3 regions of the Marinobacterium sp. xm-d-579 genome follow, and region 1 is predicted to be linked to each of the others. Evidence: predicted binding sites of a transcription regulator. Region 1 holds the regulator's gene; each other region holds the start of a gene.
What was found. The regulator sigma-54, encoded in region 1, starts transcription at its own class of promoters, with help from an activator protein. The targets are predictions, from matches to a motif close to TGGCACNNNNNTTGCTNT.
Positions count from the first base shown of each region.

Region 1 (4,268 bases):
GGAGCTGCACGTGAGTTGTGTGAATTGATTATGGCTTGCCAAGGAACCTTAGACGGCGCGTTGGAGCGGTTTAAGTGATCACTAATCTCAGAGCGAAAATTCGATTAGCCATTGCGTCGACGTTGATTGCTCTTTTTTTGATCTTCACACTGTTATTGAATCAAGGCGATATTGAAGAGGGCGTACTCCTAAAAGAGAACCCGAACAGAATTGATTTTTTTGTAATAGACGCCACTCTTACTCGTTGGTCTGAAGCGGGCAATCTAAGCTCTGTCACCCACACTCCGCGAGCAGAGCATTTAGTTAACTCAGAACAGATGAAGTTAACAACACCTTTCTCAGTAGGCTATCGCCAAGATGGCACGACTGAACACACCATCAATGCTGATCTGGGCTTTTTTGCTGACGACAACAGTCAACTAGACCTTGAAGGCAGTGTAGAGCTTCACCATAATCCAGATTCTGAGAAAGACACTGCACTCTTCACAGAGCAGTTGAGCTACTTTCCAGAACAGAATCTGGCGACCAGTGATGTAGCCGTCGAATTTCTGAACAACCAGGGTTCAACCAAAGGGGTTGGCATGACACTGAATACGGAATTAAACACCTTAGATCTTCATTCAACCGTGAGGGGGGCCTATGTCGCTTCGAGCACTGACCAGTAACCTATTTCTAGCCTTTACAGTTGTTCTTAGTGGATCAGCTTTAGCGCTGCCAACCGATCGAGACGAACCCATCTACGTAGAGGCAGACTCAGCTAATATTGATGAGGCCAAAGGAGTCACTCGATACACAGGCAACGTCATCATCACCCAGGGATCAATGGTGCTTAAAGGTGAAACCGTCGATCTGTTACGTGGTAATGATGACACCATCAATCAGATCATCTCAAAAGGTGCTCCAGCCTACTTCGAACAACGCCCTCAACTGGACCAAGAGATTACCTATGCAACCGGCTCAACTCTGGATTACACAGTAAGCTCTCAACTGCTGTTAATTACGGGGAACGCTAGAGTGACTCAGGGTGGTGACGAGTTCACTGGGGCTAAAATTAATTACGACATGGCGAACTCTAAAGTAAAAGCCTTTAGCAGTGAGAGCGGAAGCCAGCGTGTCAAAATGGTTCTTCAGCCTAAAAAAGATAATTAACCATGAGTTCACTCGAAGCCCTCCACCTAGCCAAAAGCTACAAAGGACGCTCTGTTATTCAAGATGTGTCCGTCACTGTTGAGCCTGGTGAGATTATCGGATTGCTTGGGCCCAACGGTGCGGGTAAGACAACCTGCTTCTATATGATTGTAGGTCTGGTCAGAGCGGATCGAGGCAACATTCGTCTCAATGGCGACGACGTCACTAGAATGCCTATTCATGAGCGCGCAAAACGCGGCTTAGGCTATCTTCCGCAAGAGGCCTCTGTATTCAGAAAGCTGAGTGTCTACGATAACCTGATGGCCATACTGGAGCAGAGAAAAGACCTGACCAAAGATCAACAACACGAGAAAGCTCAATCTCTACTAGAAGAGTTCCATATCACTCACATCAAAGAGTCCAAAGGGATGGTCCTATCTGGGGGTGAGAGACGCCGAGTTGAGATTGCAAGAGCCCTAGCAAACGACCCTGACTTCATCCTACTGGACGAGCCTTTTGCTGGTGTAGACCCCATCTCTGTCAGCGACATCAAACAGACCATCAGGCACCTTAAAGATCGAGGTATTGGCGTCCTGATAACCGATCACAATGTCAGAGAGACTCTCGACATTTGCGAACGGGCTTACATCGTTAGTGAGGGTAACATTCTTGCAGAGGGTGAGCCTGAGCAGATCATGATGAATCAAGCCGTTAAAGAGGCTTATCTGGGCAATGATTTTCGCTTGTAACTCTCACACTTTTAAGTAATTATCATTTTAATGAAGCACTCTTTACAGCTCAAAGTCGGACAGAACCTGTCCATGACCCCACAATTGCAGCAAGCGATCAAATTGCTGCAACTCTCCTCCTTAGAGCTACAGACAGAGATTCAAGAGGCACTCGATAGTAACCCACTACTGGAGGTAGCCGATGAAGAAGATCAGAGTGAAGAGAACTCTCAAAGCATTGAGCAAAAAGAGTCATCAACCTCAGATGAGACCCAATCTAATTCAGAGATCGAAGAGACGTTCGAATCGTCTCAGCCGGAAGATAGCTGGTCTACTGATGACATACCTGAACAGCTTTCAACCGACAGTCAATGGGACGATACTTACCAAAGCTCTTCAAATTCCAATCGTGATGATGATTGGATGCCAGGTGATAATGACGCTGCGGTTGAAACCATCCAAGACCACCTTAATTGGCAACTGAATCTGGTTAATTTCAGCGATGTTGATCGATACATTGCTGAGATGATTATTGACTCTATCGATGATCGTGGCTATCTGATCACCGATCTGCAGGACATTCTTCTCAGCTGCCAAGAGGAGCTACCTGAACTCTTTTTTGAAGTGGAAATGGATGAGGTGGAGACAGTACTTCACCGCATTCAACAGTTTGACCCACCCGGTGTCGGTGCCCGTGATCTTGCAGAGTGTTTGAAAATCCAGTTAAGACAGCTACCCATAGAGACACCTTGGCGCGCAGAGTCACTGCGCCTAGCGACCGACTATTTAAACCTGTTGGGCAGTCGAGATTTTAAATCTTTGATGCGCCGTATGAGGCTCAAAGAGGAGCAACTGTCAGAGGTGGTTAGGTTGATTCAATCACTTAACCCAACACCAGGAGACTCTTTAGATCTGGGTGATACTGATTACATCGTACCGGACGTGATCGTGCGTAAACGCGCGGGGGAGTGGACACTCACTCTCAATAACGACGTAGTCCCTGAACTACGTATCAATGATGTCTACTCAGGCATGATTAAACGTGCAGACAACTCCGCGGAGAACCAATTTTTAAAAGACCATCTCCAGGATGCACGCTGGTTCATAAAGAGCTTACAAAGCCGCAATGAGACCCTCTTAAAGGTCTCAACGGAGATCGTTACTAGACAGATCGGTTTTCTCGAGCAGGGTGAACAGGCGATGAAGCCTCTTATTCTTCACGACATTGCTGAAGCCGTTGATCTACATGAATCCACCATCTCCCGTGTTACAACTCGAAAATACATGCACACCCCGCGCGGTGTCTTTGAATTGAAATATTTCTTTTCGAGTCAGGTGGCTACCAGTGACGGCAGTGGTGCATCATCAACTGCGATTCGAGCAATCATTAAAAAATTAATTTCAGAAGAAGACCCTCGCAAGCCACTAAGTGACAGTAAGCTTGCTACACTACTAGATGAAGAGGGGGTGAATGTTGCAAGACGAACCATTGCTAAATATCGCGAAGTTCTCAACATTCCACCTTCAAATGAGAGAAAGCGTTTGGTTTAATTGAGGTGGGCGGCCTCATTTTTTCACTCCGCCTAAGACGAGGAGAAGTCATATGCAGATAAATATTACTGGTCATCACGTGGACCTGACTGAAGCTCTAAGTGAATACGTACGTAACAAGTTCGATAAGCTAGAACGTCACTTCGACAACATTCAGAATGTACAAGTTACTCTCAGTGTCGAAAAGCAGGGTAAAAAAGCCGAGGCTGATGTTCACTTAGCCGGTGGCCAAGTGGTCGCTTCTGATGAGCATGATGACATGTATGCAGCGATTGATGGCTTAGTGGATAAGCTTGATCGCCAAATCATCAAGCATAAAGAAAAAATGAAATCTCACAAATAAACGAACGACAACATGCAACTAGGTGACCTACTGACGACTGAAACAACCGCCTGCCGGGAGTCAGTCGCCAGTAAAAAACGCCTTCTACAAGTGGCCAGCGAAAAGCTGGCCTCTTCAGTTGATGGCGTAACAGAAGATGAAATTTTTACAGGCCTTCTTAATCGTGAACGATTAGGCAGTACAGGAATTGGCTCTGGCGTGGGTATACCCCACTGTCGAATTCCGGGCTGTTCAACAGCATCCGCCTGCTTAATCACACTTGATGACGGTGTCGATTTTGATTCAATCGATTCAGCGCCGGTCGATCTTGTCTGCGCACTGATCGTGCCCGATGATGGAAATGATGAGCACCTTAAGACACTGGCTGGTTTAGCCGAGCTGTTCAGCAAGCCCGAAGCCCTCAATTCTCTCAGAGACTGCACGAATTCTGAGGCCCTACTCAATAAAGCAACTGAGCTATCAAAGGTCTGATCATGAGAGTCGTTGTTATCTCGGGTCGCAGTGGTTCAGGGAAGAGT
Region 1 covers NZ_WBYP01000001.1:229,361-233,628, forward strand. Annotated here, with positions in the region: gene XMD579_RS01205 (HAD family hydrolase) at 1-78, shown strand, start outside; gene lptC (LPS export ABC transporter periplasmic protein LptC) at 75-665, shown strand; gene lptA (lipopolysaccharide transport periplasmic protein LptA) at 640-1,149, shown strand; gene lptB (LPS export ABC transporter ATP-binding protein) at 1,152-1,877, shown strand; gene XMD579_RS01225 (RNA polymerase factor sigma-54) at 1,908-3,407, shown strand; gene hpf (ribosome hibernation-promoting factor, HPF/YfiA family) at 3,460-3,750, shown strand; gene XMD579_RS01235 (PTS sugar transporter subunit IIA) at 3,763-4,221, shown strand; gene rapZ (RNase adapter RapZ) at 4,224-4,268, shown strand, end outside.

Region 2 (4,268 bases), on a different contig from region 1:
GTAGCCCAGTACTTTACCGTTAACCATCGAAACCAGTACGCCGTTGTTACGAGTCACCGTCTCACCCTCTTTCACCACACCGTAGTGGTCAAAGATTGAGTTCATGATACCAGTACCAGACGTCATGGTTAGGAATTGGCTACGGAAGCCGATCAAACCGCGAGAAGGGATCATAAAGGTCAGGCGACAGCGGCCTTTGCCGTCAACTTCCATATTCGTCATGTCACCGCGACGCATGCCTAGCTCTTCGATGATCGAGCCCTGGTGCTGCTCTTCAACGTCGATCATAACGATCTCGTAAGGTTCGTGGATTTCGCCATCTACCTCTTTCTGAATTACTTCAGGACGGCTGATGCCAAGTTCGAAGCCTTCACGGCGCATGGTCTCAATCAGTACCGATAGGTGAAGTTCACCACGACCTGATACACGGAATTTCTCAGGGCTATCACCCGGCTCTACACGCAGTGCTACGTTGTGAATCAATTCGCGCTCTAGACGCTCTTTGATGTTACGGCTGGTAACGAATTTGCCCTCTTTACCGGCAAACGGAGAGTCGTTGACCTGGAATGTCATAGAGACGGTTGGCTCATCGACAGAGAGTGCTGGTAGTGCTTCAACAACATCTGGGTGACACAGCGTATCTGAGATGTTGAGTTCGTCTAGACCGGTAATACAGACAATGTCACCTGCTTGTGCACTGTCGACATCGACACGATCAAGACCGTGGTAGCCCATGATCTTAAGGATACGACCTGAACGCATTTTTGCGTGTGAATCGATGACTTTAACAGGCGTGTTGGTAGAGATCTTACCGCGTGAGATACGACCCACACCGATAACACCGACAAAGCTGTTGTAGTCCAACGCAGAGACCTGCATCTGGAATGGACCTTCTGTATCGACGTGAGGCGCATCAACGTGCTTGATGATCGCTTCAAATAGAGGCGTCATATCGTCAGCCATAGCTTCGTGATCATCACCCGCAATACCGTTGATCGCTGAGGCGTAGACAATCGGGAAGTCCAACTGCTCATCGGTAGCGCCTAGGTTGTCGAACAGTTCGAAAACCTGATCCATAACCCAATCTGGACGTGCACCAGGACGGTCGATTTTGTTGATAACAACGATTGGCTTAAGGCCGCGTGCAAAGGCTTTCTGAGTAACGAAGCGTGTTTGTGGCATTGGACCATCAACTGCATCAACAAGCAGAAGGACCGAGTCAACCATCGACATAACACGCTCTACCTCACCACCGAAATCGGCGTGCCCAGGAGTATCGACGATGTTGATGCGGTAGTCGTTCCAAGTGATGGCGGTGTTTTTGGCAAGGATGGTGATGCCACGCTCTTTCTCTTGGTCGTTTGAGTCCATGACGCGCTCAGCGCCTTCATCACGACGGCCAAGGGTACCTGACTGCTCTAGAAGTTTATCAACTAGGGTGGTTTTGCCATGGTCGACGTGTGCGATGATGGCGATATTGCGAAGATTTTCGATCACGAGGTGAGTCTCATTAATTAAAGATGCGCGGATTATACGCGTCGAGCGTGATCAAGGCGAATTAATAGCCAATAAATTTGGACCATATGAACAATTGTTAGAAGCGAATCTAGTGCAAAATTTTTTGGCTGGAGTATCATATTGGCACACATCGACAGACTAGTAATAGTTTAAAGCACCATTGTGGTGCGTATGTTTTAGGTGTGCATCAAATTGGTGCGTTTATTGTCATTGGTGATTCGTTGCTGATGCGGTAAATCACCGTAAATAAAGACTTTTTTCGAGTTGGCATACTGTTTGCTAGCTCGTTAGGAAGACTGAGCTTGCATGGTGCAGGCTTAAACCCAAGGCTACTAGTCTGGCAATATCTGATAATGGAGAGAGCCATAATGTCTGAACAGACACTAAATCTGATCAAAGAAACTGACGCGAAGTGGATCGACCTTCGCTTTACAGACTCTAAAGGTAAAGAGCAGCACGTAACTATCCCAGTTCACGAAATGGGTGACGACTTCTTCGAAGACGGCAAAATGTTTGATGGCTCATCTATCCAAGGTTGGAAGGGTATTAACGACTCTGACATGATCCTTCGTCCAGATGACTCTTCATCTATCGTTGATCCATTCTCTGAAGATGCAACAGTCATCATCCGTTGTGACATCGTTGAGCCTGCTACAGGTCTTGGTTACGAGCGTGATCCACGTTCTGTTGCTAAGCGTGCAGAAGAGTACCTGAAATCAACAGGTATCGCTGACAGCGCTATGTTCGGTCCAGAGCCAGAGTTCTTCGTATTTGACGAAGTTCACTTCCACTCTGACATGTCTGGTTGTGGCTACACTGTATCTTCTGAAGAAGCTGCATGGTCTTCTAACAGCAAATTCGAAGGCGGTAACACAGGTCACCGTCCACGCGTTAAAGGCGGTTACTTCCCAGTACCACCAGTAGACTCTCTACACGATCTTCGTGCTGCAATGTGTGACGCGATGACAGCGATGGGTCTGCACGTAGAAGTACACCACCACGAAGTAGCAACTGCTGGTCAGTGTGAAATCGGTGTGGCAGGTAACACCCTTGTTAAGAAAGCTGACGAAGTTCAGATTCTTAAGTACGCAGTTCACAACGTTGCTCACGCTTACGGTAAAACAGCTACGTTCATGCCTAAGCCAATCGTTGGTGACAACGGCTCTGGTATGCACGTTCACCAGTCTCTATCTAAAGGCGGTGTTAACATCTTCGCTGGCGACGCATACGCGGGCCTATCTGAAGAAGCTCTTTACTACATCGGCGGTATCATCAAGCACGCTAAAGCGCTTAACGCTCTATGTAACCCAGGTACTAACTCGTACAAGCGTCTTGTTCCAGGCTTCGAAGCACCAGTTATGCTAGCTTACTCAGCTCGTAACCGTTCAGCTTCTATCCGTATCCCATACGTAACTAGCCCTAAAGGCCGTCGTATCGAGACACGCTTCCCTGATCCAATCGCTAACCCATACCTAGCGTTCTCTGCGCTAATGATGGCGGGTCTTGACGGTATCCAGAACAAGATCCACCCTGGCGATGCAGCAGACAAAGACCTTTACGATCTACCAGCTGAAGAAGCTGCTCAGATCCCACAGGTTTGTTCTTCACTAGAAGAAGCTCTGGACGCTCTAGAAGCTGATCACGAGTTCCTAACTCGCGGCGGCGTATTCACTGAAGACATGCTAAACGCTTACATCGAACTTAAGCGTGAAGAGTGTGCTCAAGTGAGCCAGACAACTCACCCAATCGAATACGATCTTTACTACTCAGTTTAAGATCTTATCGATTCAAAAAACCCGGCACCTGCCGGGTTTTTTATGTTCAGGACGAACGGTATCCTGCTAGCAAAAGGATGTGCAGGAGCAGGGCATGCCAGGACGAACGGTATCCTGCAGGCGCATGGATGCGCACAAAACACCTCGCACCAAAATGGTGCATAATATCTTCATATATGCCATTCTATTGTGCATGCTAAAACTCAAAAGCCCGTGGTTACTGGGTTTCGCTGAGTTGGCAACCTTTTTGCTTATTAAGTAGAGCTATTAAGGCTTAACGTTAGAGTAGAGCTGTTAAGTCATCAAAACCCTTGGGAATACCTAATGTTCGGATCGCAACAGTACAAATTGATTCTTGAAAACCTCAATACGGCTGTATTGGTACTGGGGCAGAAGTTCGAGTTGAAGTATATGAATCCGGCCGCTGAGGTTCTGTTAGAGGGTAGCTTTAAACGCTTAAAAAATTCACACATCGAGTATCTCTTTATTGGTTCCGAAGAGGAGCTCAAGCTATTAGAGAGTGTCTCTGCGACGGGACAGCATGTCAGTAAACGCGAAGCCGCTCTGATTACCTTTGGTGGTAACGAGTTGATGACGGATTACACCATCTCAAGGTTACCGAATGGGTTTCTACTGATGGAGTTGCACCCACGTGATCGCCTGGTTCGAATTGAGCGTGAAGAGGAGATGTTGAATCGACATGCCACCGCCAAAGTGCTTGTGCGTGGCTTGGCACATGAGATCAAGAACCCGTTGGGCGGGATTCGCGGCTCTGCACAGTTGCTAGAGCGCGAGCTGGATGATGAGGGGCTTAAAGAGTTCACCGGAATTATCATCGATGAAGCGGATCGGTTAAGAAATCTGGTGGATCGTCTGATGGGGCCTTACAAGAAGCCCAACATACACCCGGTGAACATTCACGAGGTGCTCGAGCGTGTGCGTGCTCTGATTGAAGTTGAAAGCGAGCAAGAGATT
Region 2 covers NZ_WBYP01000004.1:345,163-349,430, reverse strand. Annotated here, with positions in the region: gene typA (translational GTPase TypA) at 1-1,497, opposite strand, end outside; gene glnA (glutamate--ammonia ligase) at 1,887-3,293, shown strand; gene glnL (nitrogen regulation protein NR(II)) at 3,618-4,268, shown strand, end outside.
Region 2: a site for sigma-54 is predicted at 1,784-1,801, ahead of glnA (glutamate--ammonia ligase). Genes of this name have one in related genera too.

Region 3 (4,268 bases), on a different contig from region 1:
AGACAGTCTCCAGAGCCTGTTGAGGCGTGATCATCTCATTCTTCCAAGAGGAGATTTGGCTCTGAACGACATTGATCTTATCCGTGTCCTCATCGTGATGGACTAGAAGATCTCGAATTAAGATGCGACTGTCTTGGTCATCAAACAACGAAAAGCCTGGCTTCATTCCGAGCGCTTTATGCTCACGGCGCAAGATGGTTAGACCAAGATTGTGGAAGGTTGAGACAATCAAACCGCGTGCCGCTTTACCCTCCACCAGCGACATGACTCGCTCTTTCATCTCACGCGAGGCTTTGTTGGTAAAGGTAACCGCCGCAATGTGGCGCGCCTCAATGCCGCACTCTTCAATGAGATAAGCGATTTTTCGCGTGATGACACTGGTTTTACCTGAGCCAGCGCCAGCCAATACCAGCAGTGGACCACTGATGTATTCGACGGCTTCTTTCTGACGGGGGTTAAGGCGTGACATGTTTGATGAGCAGACTCGATATTAGGGCGCACAGTGTACACCCTGACATCAGCAAGCCCAAGATCTGCTCATCAGTTAAAGCTGTCGATAGCTGAGCGCCTCCATAATGTGGCTGTTTTCGATCGCCTGATCTGCATTCATATCCGCCAGTGTGCGAGCCACGCGAAGTGCTCTATGGCAAGCCCTAGCGGAGAGCTGTAAGCGTGTCGCTATCACCATAAACTCTTTTGATAATGACTCTGAAGCATTCAGCTCTTTTTGGACTTCACTGCCTGTTAGCTCAGAGTTGAGCTTGCCCTGCCGATCATACTGTCGCTGCTGACACTGACTAACTCGCTTACGAACTGCGTCAGAGCGCTCCTCATGCGATTCGCCGAGTAATAGCTCTTCTGTTGGCACCGCACTTAAAGCCAACCGCATATCAAATCGATCCAACAAGGGGCCAGAGACTCGCCCCTGGTATCGATCGATCGCAGTCTGCGAACATTGACATCGCTCGGTCCCATCAGCGTAGTAACCGCAGGGGCAAGGATTCATCGCCGCCATCAAAGAGAAACGCGCAGGGTAGGTCAGCGTGCCCGCCACTCTAGAAATACTGACCTCACCGGTTTCAAGCGGCTCTCGCAGAACTTCCAGAACAGAACGGGGAAATTCTGGCAGCTCATCCAGAAATAGAACCCCTTGATGCGCCAGTGAGATCTCACCCGGCCTAGGGGAAGATCCACCCCCCACCATCGCCCGTGATGATGCACTGTGGTGCGGTGCTCTGTAGGGTCGTTCACCCCGAAACAATCGCTCGACCGGCAAACCCGAGACCGAATAGATACTGGCCGTTTCGATACAACTGGATTGCGAAAGTGGCGGTAGGATCGATGGCAGTGCTTGGGCCAACATACTTTTACCACTGCCCGGAGGACCGCTCAAAAGCAGGTTATGCATTCCACTGGCGGCCACTTCCAAGGCACGACGGGCCATCGGTTGTCCCCGAACTTCTGAAAGATCTACGGGGTAACTCGGCGGAGAATGAACTGGGGGTTGAGGGTCTATTTCAGGTAGCTTTTCAGCACTCAACGCCTGACATAGATCGTACAGCGTCTTAGCTGAAAGTTGTTGCTTAGCACCCGCGAGAGAGGCTTCTTGGCTATTATCGGGGGCAATAACAATCAGTGAATCCGCTTCAGCACAGGCATAGGCGGCCGGAAATAGGCCTCTAATAGGGTGCAGTTTGCCGTCCAAGCCCAATTCTGAGTAGAGCTCTGCCTGCTGCAGGTGAGTTGTTTTAAGCTGATTGGATGCCAACAGAATGCCAAGCGCAATGGCTAGGTCATAGCGTCCGCCCTCTTTGGGGAGATCGGCCGGTGATAAGTTAACGGTGATTCGTCGTTGCGGGTATTCAAAGCCGGCGTTTAACAGTGCACTGCGCACACGCTCGCGGCTTTCACGCACCGCGGTCTCTGCCATACCCACAATTGCAAAGGAGGGTAAGCCTCCTGAAAGGTGCACTTCAACGCGAACGCGAGGTGCCTCGATACCGAGCTGAGCTCGGCTATAAAGAGTTGCCAATGCCATGACGCCATCCTTGGGTCCTGCAGTTGGCCTAGCGTTGCTTTAGGACTCTTTTGACTCCAACTCAGCAACCATCGCTTCCAACTGCTCTAATTTTTCTCGAGTTCGCTGAAGTACAGCGGCCTGAGCGTCAAACTCCTCCCGAGTGACTAAATCCAGTTTAGCAAAACTTGATTGAAGTACAGTTTTAATTTGCTGCTGCATCGCCTCCTGACCTGGAAGTGATGAGTTACCCTGAAGGAATTGGGTCATCGTCTGACTTAGGTTTTCAAACATCTTAGGATCAAGCATCTCAGCCCCCTTTAACATCGATATGCGTCTCAATAGATGCACTATACCAGAACCCTTTTAAGACAAGCGTCTATGATCACTATTTTAGCCTCAATATGGCGCACCAAAGTAGTGCATGCACTTTTGTGGTGCATACTGGCGTGCACTATAAAGGTTGATAAAACGGTAAAGAGACCCATGAAAAATTTATAAGTCAATGTTTTATAAGTTATTTTTAAAAGTTGGCACAAGTTTCGCAAATAGAGTTCACAGGAAAAAATTAATCCTCCCTTTTCACATTAAGGAGAAATCTGATGAAACTAGTGTCAGCCGTAATTAAGCCATTCAAGCTTGACGACGTGCGCGAAGCGCTATCAGAGATCGGTGTACAAGGTATCACCGTGACTGAAGTTAAAGGCTTTGGCCGTCAAAAAGGCCACACCGAACTCTACCGTGGTGCAGAGTATGTTGTGGACTTCCTACCTAAAGTTCGCCTAGACGCTGCTGTCTCTGATGAGATCGTAGACCAGGTTATCGAAGCGATCACCAATGCCGCGCAAACCGGCAAAATTGGTGACGGTAAGATTTTTGTTTCAGCGCTTGAACAAGTGGTTCGCATCCGTACCGGTGAGACCGGCGACGAAGCTCTATAACGTTTTGATTTTTGGCCTTATTGGAGGGCATAACAATGGAAGAACTTTTGAATACAACAGCTGGTGATGTAACCCAGCTGAAGTACGCACTCGATACCTTCTACTTCTTGGTATGTGGTGCGCTGGTTATGTGGATGGCGGCAGGCTTCTCAATGCTAGAAGCGGGTCTTGTTCGTTCTAAGAACACCACTGAAATTCTAACTAAGAACATCGCGCTATTCGCGATCTCTTGCATCATGTACTTCGTTTGCGGTTACGCGATCATGTACGGCGGTGATTACTTCCTATCTAGCATCACGGGTGACGGTGTTGCCGATGAGTGGACGTACGCACCATCAGCTGACTTCTTCTTCCAGGTCGTATTCGTTGCAACAGCAATGTCTATCGTATCGGGTGCGGTTGCTGAGCGTATGAAGCTTTGGGCGTTCCTAGCGTTCGCGGTTGTGATGACTGGCTTCATCTACCCAATGGAAGGTTCTTGGACTTGGGGCGGCAACGCTGTATTCGGCATGTACACTCTAGGTGACCTTGGTTTCTCTGACTTCGCGGGTTCAGGTATCGTACACATGGCAGGTGCTGCAGCAGCACTAGCAGGTGTCCTATTACTAGGTGCACGTAAAGGCAAATACGGTAAGAACGGCGAGATCAATGCGATCCCTGGTGCTAACCTACCAATGGCAACACTAGGTACATTCATCCTTTGGATGGGTTGGTTCGGTTTCAACGGCGGTTCGGTTCTAGCAACCTCTGACGTTGAAAACTCAAACGCGGTCGCTGTTGTCTTCATGAACACTAACGCAGCTGCGGCTGGCGGTGTGGTAGCAGCACTAATCACTGCTCGCCTACTGTTCGGTAAAGCTGACCTTACAATGGCACTTAACGGTGCACTAGCAGGTCTAGTAGCGATCACAGCAGAGCCTTCAACCCCTTCTGCACTACAAGCTCACATCTTCGGTGCGATCGGTGGTGTTCTGGTTGTCTTCTCTATCCTAACGCTGGATAAACTAAAAATTGACGATCCTGTCGGTGCGATCTCTGTACACGGTGTTGTAGGTCTTCTTGGTCTACTACTGGCACCAGTAACTAACGACGGTTCTACTTTCTCTGGCCAGATCATCGGCGCCCTAACAATCTTCGTATGGGTATTCGTTGTCAGCCTAGTGGTTTGGGGCATCATCAAAGCTGTGATGGGCATCCGAGTGACTGAAGAGGAAGAGTACGAAGGTGTCGATATCTCTGAATGTGGTATGGAAGCCTACCCAGAGTTCGTCACTTCACGTAAGTAATAGGGAACTCAGTTTCTGTTGAAA
Region 3 covers NZ_WBYP01000003.1:156,605-160,872, reverse strand. Annotated here, with positions in the region: gene rep (DNA helicase Rep) at 1-469, opposite strand, end outside; gene XMD579_RS08000 (YifB family Mg chelatase-like AAA ATPase) at 545-2,038, opposite strand; gene XMD579_RS07995 (accessory factor UbiK family protein) at 2,078-2,326, opposite strand; gene glnK (P-II family nitrogen regulator) at 2,620-2,958, shown strand; gene XMD579_RS07985 (ammonium transporter) at 2,994-4,244, shown strand.
Region 3: a site for sigma-54 is predicted at 2,549-2,566, ahead of glnK (P-II family nitrogen regulator). Genes of this name have one in related genera too.